Regions from separate parts of the Streptomyces sp. NPDC026659 genome, predicted to be linked through region 1. Evidence: predicted binding sites of a transcription regulator. Region 1 holds the regulator's gene; the other holds the start of a gene.
The links. Region 1 encodes HrcA, which represses chaperone genes, less so after heat shock. Its sites were predicted from a motif close to TTNGCACTCNGNNNNNCNGAGTGCNAA; they were not measured.
Positions count from the first base shown of each region.

Region 1 (4,176 bases):
GGGGCGGCTGCTGGCGGACGCGGTGGTGCGGGACCTGGTGGACTGAAGGACCGACCCCCGCAACGGCGGGGACCACGACTTGCTCGGCCGCGTGGACGAGCTGATCGACGGATCACCTCCGCATGCGCGGAGAGCAGCCCACCAGGCACGATTTGCTCAACGAACCGGCAGCGATCAGGGCACGGTCACGTGATCGATCAGCCGCTCGACCGAGCCCAGCAGCTCAGACTCCAGCTCCCGATAAGACGTCACCTTCGCCAGAATCGCCTGCCACACCGCCCCCGTGTTGTCCGAAGGCCAGCCCAGTGCCCGGCACACCCCCGTCTTCCAGTCCTGGCCGTGGGGAACCCGGGGCCACGCGGAGATGCCGAGGGCGGACGGCTTCACCGCCTCCCAGATGTCGATGTACGGGTGGCCGACCACCAGGGCGTGGTCGCTGGTCACCGACTGGGCGATGCGCCACTCCTTGGTGCCGGGGACCAGGTGGTCCACCAGGACGCCCAGGCGGGCGTCGGGGCCGGGGGCGAACTCCGCGACCACGGAAGGCAGATCGTCCACGCCCTCCAGGTACTCCACCACCACCCCCTCGATGCGCAGGTCGTCGCCCCAGACCTTCTCGACCAGTTCGGCGTCGTGGCGGCCCTCGACGTAGATGCGGCCGGCGCGGGCCACGCGGGCGCGGGCGCCGGGGACGGCCACGGAGCCGGAGGCGGTGCGGGTGGGGCGGAGTGGGGTGGCGGAGGGGCGTACGAGGGTCACCGGGCGCCCCTCGAGCAGGAAGCCGCGCGGCTCCAGGGGGAAGACGCGGTGCTTGCCGAAGCGGTCCTCCAGCGTCACCGTGCCCGCCTCGCAGCGGATCACCGCCCCGCAGAACCCGGTGCCGGGCTCCTCCACCACCAGACCCGGCTCGGCGGCGACCTCGGGCACCGGCTGCGGCTTCTTCCAGGGGGCGGTCAGATCGGGGGAGTACTCACGCATTCTGATGACGATAGGAGAACTCGCCCCAGCCCCCTCACGACACGCCGAAACGGGCTGCCAGGGCGTCGCGTTGGCGTCGTACGAAGTCCGCGTCGACCACCGCTCCATGACCGGGGACGTACAGCGCGTCCTCGCCGCCGAGGGCGAGCAGCCGGTCCAGGGCGGCGGGCCAGCGGGCGGGTACGGCGTCCGGGCCCGCCTGGGGTTCGCCGGACTCCTCGACCAGGTCGCCGCAGAAGACCACCTCCGGCGAGCCGGGGACCAGGACCGCGAGATCGTGGGCGGTGTGGCCGGGGCCGACGTTGGCGAGCAGCACTTGACGGCCGCCGCCGAGGTCGAGGGTCAGTTCCCCGGAGACGGGATGGAGCGGCACGGGCAGCGAGGCCGCGGACTCGTCCGCGTCGGCGACCGGCAGCCCCTGCTTGATCGCGTCCAGCCGCAGTTCCCCGGCCTCGTGCGCGAGCAGCGCGTCCATGCCGACCGGCGCGTACGCCTCGGCCCCGCCGAACGCGGCCGCGCCCAGCACATGATCGAAATGCGGGTGGGTCAGCGCGAGATGGGTCACATCGTGGCCGGTCAGCTCCCGCACCGCCGCCTTCAGCCGCGCCCCCTCCGCGAGGCTCGCCCCCGCCTCCACGAGCAGTGCCGTACCCGCCCCGACGACCAGCCCCGCCGTACAGTCCCAGCCCGGCAGCCGGCACCGTCCGACGCCCTCGGCAAGTCGCTCCCACCCCAGGTCTTCCCAAGTCACGCTCATACCGGGACGCTATCGGCAAGAAGCCGGTGCAGTACCGCTGACCTTGCCCGGGCGGTACCCCGCGGCCGTACACTGGGCCGGGGAAGTCTGGCACTCGCATGAGCAGAGTGCCAGGGGAAACAAGCCGAGTGCCGTGGGGCGACAAGATGGAGGTGCGCGCCGAATGCTGAGTGAACGCAGGCTTCAGGTGCTGCGCGCCATCGTGCAGGACTACGTGGGCACCGAGGAGCCGGTCGGGTCGAAGGCGCTCACCGAGCGGCACAACCTCGGCGTCTCCCCGGCCACCGTGCGCAACGACATGGCCGCCCTGGAGGACGAGGGCTTCATCGCCCAGCCGCACACCAGCGCGGGCCGCATCCCCACCGACAAGGGGTACCGCCTCTTCGTCGACAAGCTCGCGGGCGTCAAGCCGATGTCCGCGCCCGAGCGGCGCGCGATCCAGAACTTCCTGGACGGCGCCGTCGACCTGGACGACGTGGTGGCCCGTACGGTCCGGCTGCTCGCGCAGCTGACCCGGCAGGTCGCCGTCGTGCAGTACCCCTCGCTCACCCGCTCGACCGTGCGGCACGTGGAACTGCTCTCGCTCGCCCCCGCGCGCCTGATGCTCGTGCTGATCACGGACACCGGCCGGGTCGAGCAGCGCATGGTCGACTGTCCGGCGCCGTTCGGCGAGTCCTCGCTCGCCGATCTGCGCGCCCGGCTCAACAGCCGGGTCGCCGGACGCCGGTTCTCCGACGTGCCGCGACTGGTCGAGGACCTCCCCGATGCGTTCGAGGCCGACGATCGCGGTACCGTCTCCACAGTGCTCTCCACACTGCTGGAGACACTGGTCGAGGAGAACGAGGAACGGCTGATGATCGGCGGCACCGCCAATCTCACCCGTTTCGGACATGACTTCCCCCTGGTGATCCGGCCCGTTCTGGAGGCACTTGAGGAGCAGGTCGTGCTGCTCAAACTCCTCGGCGAGGCCAAAGATCCGGGCGTCACCGTGCGTATCGGGCACGAGAACGCCCACGAAGGACTCAACTCCACGTCCGTCGTGTCGGTCGGCTACGGTTCGGGCGGCGAGGCGGTTGCCAAGCTCGGCGTGGTCGGACCGACCCGCATGGACTACCCGGGAACGATGGGAGCGGTACGCGCAGTGGCACGGTACGTCGGACAGATCCTGGCGGAGTCGTAAGTGGCCACGGATTACTACGCCGTTCTCGGCGTGCGCCGCGACGCGTCGCAGGATGAGATCAAGAAGGCGTTCCGCAGGCTCGCACGCGAGCTGCATCCGGACGTCAACCCCGATCCGAAGACCCAGGAGCGGTTCAAGGAGATCAACGCCGCCTACGAGGTGCTGTCGGACCCGCAGAAGAAGCAGGTCTACGACCTCGGCGGCGACCCGCTCTCCCAGGCGGGCGGTGCGGGTGCGGGCGCGGCCGGCGGCTTCGGCGCCGGTGGCTTCGGCAACTTCTCCGACATCATGGACGCGTTCTTCGGCACGGCGTCGCAGCGCGGCCCGCGCTCGCGCACGCGGCGCGGCCAGGACGCCATGATCCGGATCGAGGTCGAGCTGGACGAGGCCGCCTTCGGTACGACCAAGGACATCCAGGTCGACACCGCGGTCGTCTGCAACACCTGCAGCGGCGAGGGCGCGGCCCCCGGCACCACCGCGCAGACCTGTGACATGTGCCGCGGCCGCGGCGAGGTCTCCCAGGTCACCCGGTCCTTCCTGGGCCAGGTCATGACCTCGCGGCCCTGCCCCCAGTGCCAGGGCTTCGGCACCGTGGTCCCGACCCCGTGCCCCGAATGCGCGGGCGACGGCCGGGTCCGCTCCCGGCGCACCCTGACGGTGAAGATCCCGGCCGGTGTCGACAACGGCACCCGCATCCAGCTCGCGGGCGAGGGCGAGGTCGGCCCCGGCGGCGGCCCCGCCGGTGACCTGTACGTCGAGATCCACGAGCTGCCGCACTCCACCTTCCAGCGGCGCGGTGACGACCTGCACTGCACGGTCACCATCCCGATGACGGCGGCGGCCCTCGGCACCAAGGTGCCGCTGGAGACGCTGGACGGCATGGAGGAGGTCGACATACGGCCCGGCACCCAGTCCGGCCAGTCGATCCCGCTGCACAACCGGGGCGTCACGCACCTGCGCGGCGGCGGCCGGGGCGACCTGATCGTGCACGTCGAGGTCATGACCCCGACCAAGCTCGACCCCGAGCAGGAGCGGCTGCTGCGCGAACTGGCCAAGCTGCGCGGCGAGGAGCGGCCCACGGGCCAGTTCCAGCCCGGCCAGCAGGGTCTGTTCTCGCGGCTGAAGGACGCGTTCAACGGCCGCTGACCGCGAGCGTCGGTGGGGAGGGGGGTGCCCGGCACCCCCCTCCCTCCGTTTCCGGGACCCTCCCTCCGTTTGCGGGGCAGGGAGCCCGGCCCGATTCGGACTCGCGCGGCGGACG
Region 1 is NZ_JBEZXY010000015.1:9,457-13,632, forward strand. It holds gene hemW (radical SAM family heme chaperone HemW) at 1-46, shown strand, start outside; gene AB0E91_RS29550 (DUF3097 domain-containing protein) at 175-978, opposite strand; gene AB0E91_RS29555 (MBL fold metallo-hydrolase) at 1,013-1,735, opposite strand; gene hrcA (heat-inducible transcriptional repressor HrcA) at 1,899-2,915, shown strand; gene dnaJ (molecular chaperone DnaJ) at 2,916-4,061, shown strand.

Region 2 (4,176 bases), on a different contig from region 1:
CCCTACGGCGACTACAACCAGGACACCCTGCGCGCCGCCAGGTCCTGCGGCATCAAGTACGCGCCGATCTGGAACGAAGAGGTCTACGTCGACCACTGGGAGTACCGCGAGGACGACCAGCGACTGCGCCGGGGCGACATCGTCCTCACCCACTTCCGGGGCCCCGACGAGTGGAACGGCACCATGGTCGACGACATGCGCCGCTTCCTGAACAAGATCACGGCCGAGGGCTACGCGGTCGCCCGCCTGGAGGACTACCTGTGAGCCACAGGGGGCGGGGACGGGTGCGGCGGGCGTTGGGACGTCCGGCGAGGGGCGGAGGCGACGGCGGGACCGGTGGCGGGACCGGTGGCGGGATCGGTGGCGGGATCAGGATCGGGACTGGGGTCGGAGTCGGGGGCGCACGCGCCGCACTGTGCGCCGTACTCGCCACCGCCGCCCTCCTGACCGGCTGCGCCCAGTCCGTCGACCCCATCGAACGCCTCGGCAAGAAGGCCGCCGAGGGAGTCCACCGCCCGGTCGTACGCGCCGACCGCGCCTACCGCCACTGGGGCCTCCCCGCCCCCCTCGCCACGGCCCCGCACCACGCCGCACGCCCCCTCGCGTCCCGCGGAACTCCCCTGCCCCGGGCCGTGGACCACGTCCCCACCACCGACAAGGTCGTCTTCCTCACCTATGACGACGGTGTCGGCCAGGACCCCCGCCTGGCCACCCTGATCCGCGAACTCCGCCTCCCGGTCACCGTCTTCGCCGCCGCCCACCAGACGGCCCTGCGCAGGGCGGGCGCGACGGTCGAGCGCCGGGCCCCCCGCCGGGGAACCCTCCCCGGCCTCCCCTACACCCGTCAGCGCGCCGTCCTCTGCGCCCACCCCGCGGCCCGCCTTCTCCGCCCCCGCCTCGGCACGTACGACCACACCACCCTCCGCGCCGCCGCCCACTGCGGCATCACGGCGGTCGTCCTCTGGCGGGCGACGGTCACGTCAACGGGCCTGGCCTACACGAGGGGCGCCCACACACTCCTCCCGGGCGACATCGTCAGAGTGGGCCCGGCGCGGGGCACGGCGACGGCGCTGGGGGAGCGGACGGCGAGGCTGTTGCGGAGGGTGCAGGAACGGGGGCTGACGGTGGGTCGCCTGGAGGACTACCTGTAGAAACGATTCGGCCCGGGCAACTGTCAGCCCGTCTCGGCCCGGGTAACTGTCAGCCCGTCCGGCGTTTGAGGACGAGGCCCGTTCAGGGCCGAAGCAGGGGCGTGGGGGTGCAACCCCCACACAGGCCGAGCCAACTCCCCGCACCCCCGATCGCCGACGCGCCGCACGGCAATTGGCACTCCGCTTGACCGAGTGCTAACCCCGGTCATAGTCTCGGCTCTGGCACTCGGCAGCAGAGAGTGCCAACAAAGCGACGGGCAGGTCCGGCACCCGCGACGACGGATCCACCTGGTCGCCACCTCAGACAGTCAACCCCGTGTGATCTCAGAAGGGGGAGGTCGGATCGTGACGACCGCCAGCTCCAAGGTTGCCATCAAGCCGCTCGAGGACCGCATCGTGGTCCAGCCGCTGGATGCCGAGCAGACCACGGCCTCTGGCCTGGTCATCCCGGACACCGCGAAGGAGAAGCCCCAGGAGGGCGCCGTCCTCGCCGTGGGTCCCGGCCGCTTCGAGAACGGCGAGCGCCTGCCGCTCGACGTCAAGGTCGGCGACATCGTGCTGTACAGCAAGTACGGCGGCACCGAGGTGAAGTACAACGGCGACGAGTACCTCGTCCTCTCGGCTCGCGACGTTCTCGCGATCATCGAGAAGTAGTTCACCCCGAAGCATCTGCTTCACCACTGCGCCCCTGGCCCCCGCTACCGAGAGGAAGCCGGGCGGCCGGGGGCGCGGTCACATCCACCCAGATTTTCGAGAGGGCTACCGCTGTCATGGCGAAGACTCTGAAGTTCGACGAGGACGCCCGTCGCGCCCTTGAGCGCGGCGTCAACAAGCTGGCCGACACGGTGAAGGTGACGATCGGCCCCCGGGGTCGCAACGTCGTCATCGACAAGAAGTTCGGCGCGCCCACCATCACCAACGACGGTGTCACGATCGCCCGTGAGGTCGAGATCGAGGACCCGTTCGAGAACCTCGGCGCCCAGCTGGTGAAGGAGGTGGCGACCAAGACCAACGACATCGCGGGTGACGGCACCACCACCGCCACCGTGCTCGCCCAGGCGCTCGTCCGCGAGGGCCTGAAGAACGTCGCCGCCGGTGCCTCCCCGGCCTCCCTGAAGAAGGGCATCGACGCCGCCGTCAAGGCCATCTCCGAGGACCTGCACGCCGCGGCCCGTCCGATCGACGAGAAGTCGGACATCGCCGCCGTCGCCGCGCTGTCGGCGCAGGACGACCAGGTCGGCGAGCTGATCGCCGAGGCCATGGACAAGGTCGGCAAGGACGGTGTCATCACCGTCGAGGAGTCCAACACCTTCGGTCTGGAGCTGGACTTCACCGAGGGCATGGCCTTCGACAAGGGCTACCTGTCCCCGTACTTCGTCACCGACCAGGAGCGTATGGAGGCCGTCCTCGACGACCCGTACATCCTGATCAACCAGGGCAAGATCTCCTCGATCACTGAGCTGCTCCCGCTGCTCGAGAAGATCATCCAGACCAACGCCTCCCGGCCGCTGCTGATCATCGCCGAGGACGTCGAGGGCGAGGCCCTGTCGACCCTGGTGGTCAACAAGATCCGCGGCACCTTCAACGCCGTCGCGGTGAAGGCCCCCGGCTTCGGCGACCGCCGCAAGGCGATGCTGCAGGACATGGCCGTCCTCACCGGCGCCACCGTCATCTCCGAGGAGGTCGGCCTCAAGCTCGACCAGGCCGGTCTGGACGTGCTGGGCTCCGCCCGCCGCGTGACCGTCACCAAGGACGACACGACGATCGTCGAGGGCGCCGGCAAGTCCGAGGACGTCCAGGGCCGCGTCAACCAGATCAAGGCCGAGATCGAGAACACGGACTCCGACTGGGACCGCGAGAAGCTCCAGGAGCGCCTCGCGAAGCTGGCCGGCGGCGTGTGCGTGATCAAGGTCGGCGCCGCCACCGAGGTGGAGCTGAAGGAGAAGAAGCACCGCCTGGAGGACGCCATCTCCGCGACCCGCGCCGCGGTCGAGGAGGGCATCGTCTCCGGTGGTGGCTCCGCTCTGGTGCACGCCTCCAAGGTCCTCGACGGCAACCTCGGCAAGACCGGCGACGAGGCCACCGGTGTCTCGGTCGTCCGCAACGCCGTGGTCGAGCCCCTGCGCTGGATCGGCGAGAACGCCGGCCAGGAGGGCTACGTCATCGTCTCCAAGGTCAAGGACATGGAGAAGGGCCAGGGCTACAACGCCGCCACCGGCGAGTACGGCGACCTGATCAAGGCCGGCGTCATCGACCCGGTCAAGGTCACCCGCTCCGCCCTGGAGAACGCCGCCTCCATCGCCGCCCTCCTCCTGACGACCGAGACCCTGGTCGTCGAGAAGAAGGAAGAGGAAGAGGCCTCCGCCGGTCACGGCCACGGCCACGGTCACTCCCACTGACCCGACCTCACCTCACGACCGAGGCCCGGCATCCCCACGGGGGTGCCGGGCCTCGGCGCTGTGCGGCCGCTCCTGATACGTCGTCGACATCGAGATCGCTGACATCGAATCGACGGCGCCCCGTTTTCACCACGAGAGCGTGGCAAGTCTGAGGCCAGGGGCTATCCATGATTCGACCCAGGCATTTCGTGGAGGCGGGTGGATATCAGGCTGTTCAGTGACGAAATCGCTGATGACGTGGACGTCCTGCCTCATCAGGCACTGCTCACCTATGCAGCCTTGATCCAGCCGCGCGGTTCCTGGCCTGCCACGCGCCGGCCTCCTGGGCTGATCCCATCGGCTACGCGACCGTCGTTGAGGCCGCCGTCGCGCCCGAGGGCCGGCGTGGCGGGGTCAGACCGCTCACCGCTTCAACGGGCAGAACGACACGTTCGCGCGCCTGGCCGGGGCCGTCGGCCGCAGCCAGGACATGGCCGGTGAGCGGGGAGCCGGGGCCGAGCACGCCAAGTGAGGGGGCGGAGTGGTACGCGAACGCCCCCCCCTCACCGACGAGGCTCCTCGGTGCCCCCGGCGTTCACTGCGGTCCGTACTTCCGCCCCGTCCGCGCGCTGAGCGTCCCCAGCAGC
Region 2 is NZ_JBEZXY010000002.1:673,264-677,439, reverse strand. It holds gene AB0E91_RS07655 (polysaccharide deacetylase family protein) at 1-264, shown strand, start outside; gene AB0E91_RS07650 (hypothetical protein) at 414-1,151, shown strand; gene groES (co-chaperone GroES) at 1,497-1,805, shown strand; gene groL (chaperonin GroEL) at 1,922-3,550, shown strand; gene AB0E91_RS07635 (SDR family oxidoreductase) at 4,125-4,176, opposite strand, start outside.
Region 2: groES (co-chaperone GroES) is a predicted target of HrcA. The motif match lies at 1,324-1,350, and genes of this name have one in related genera.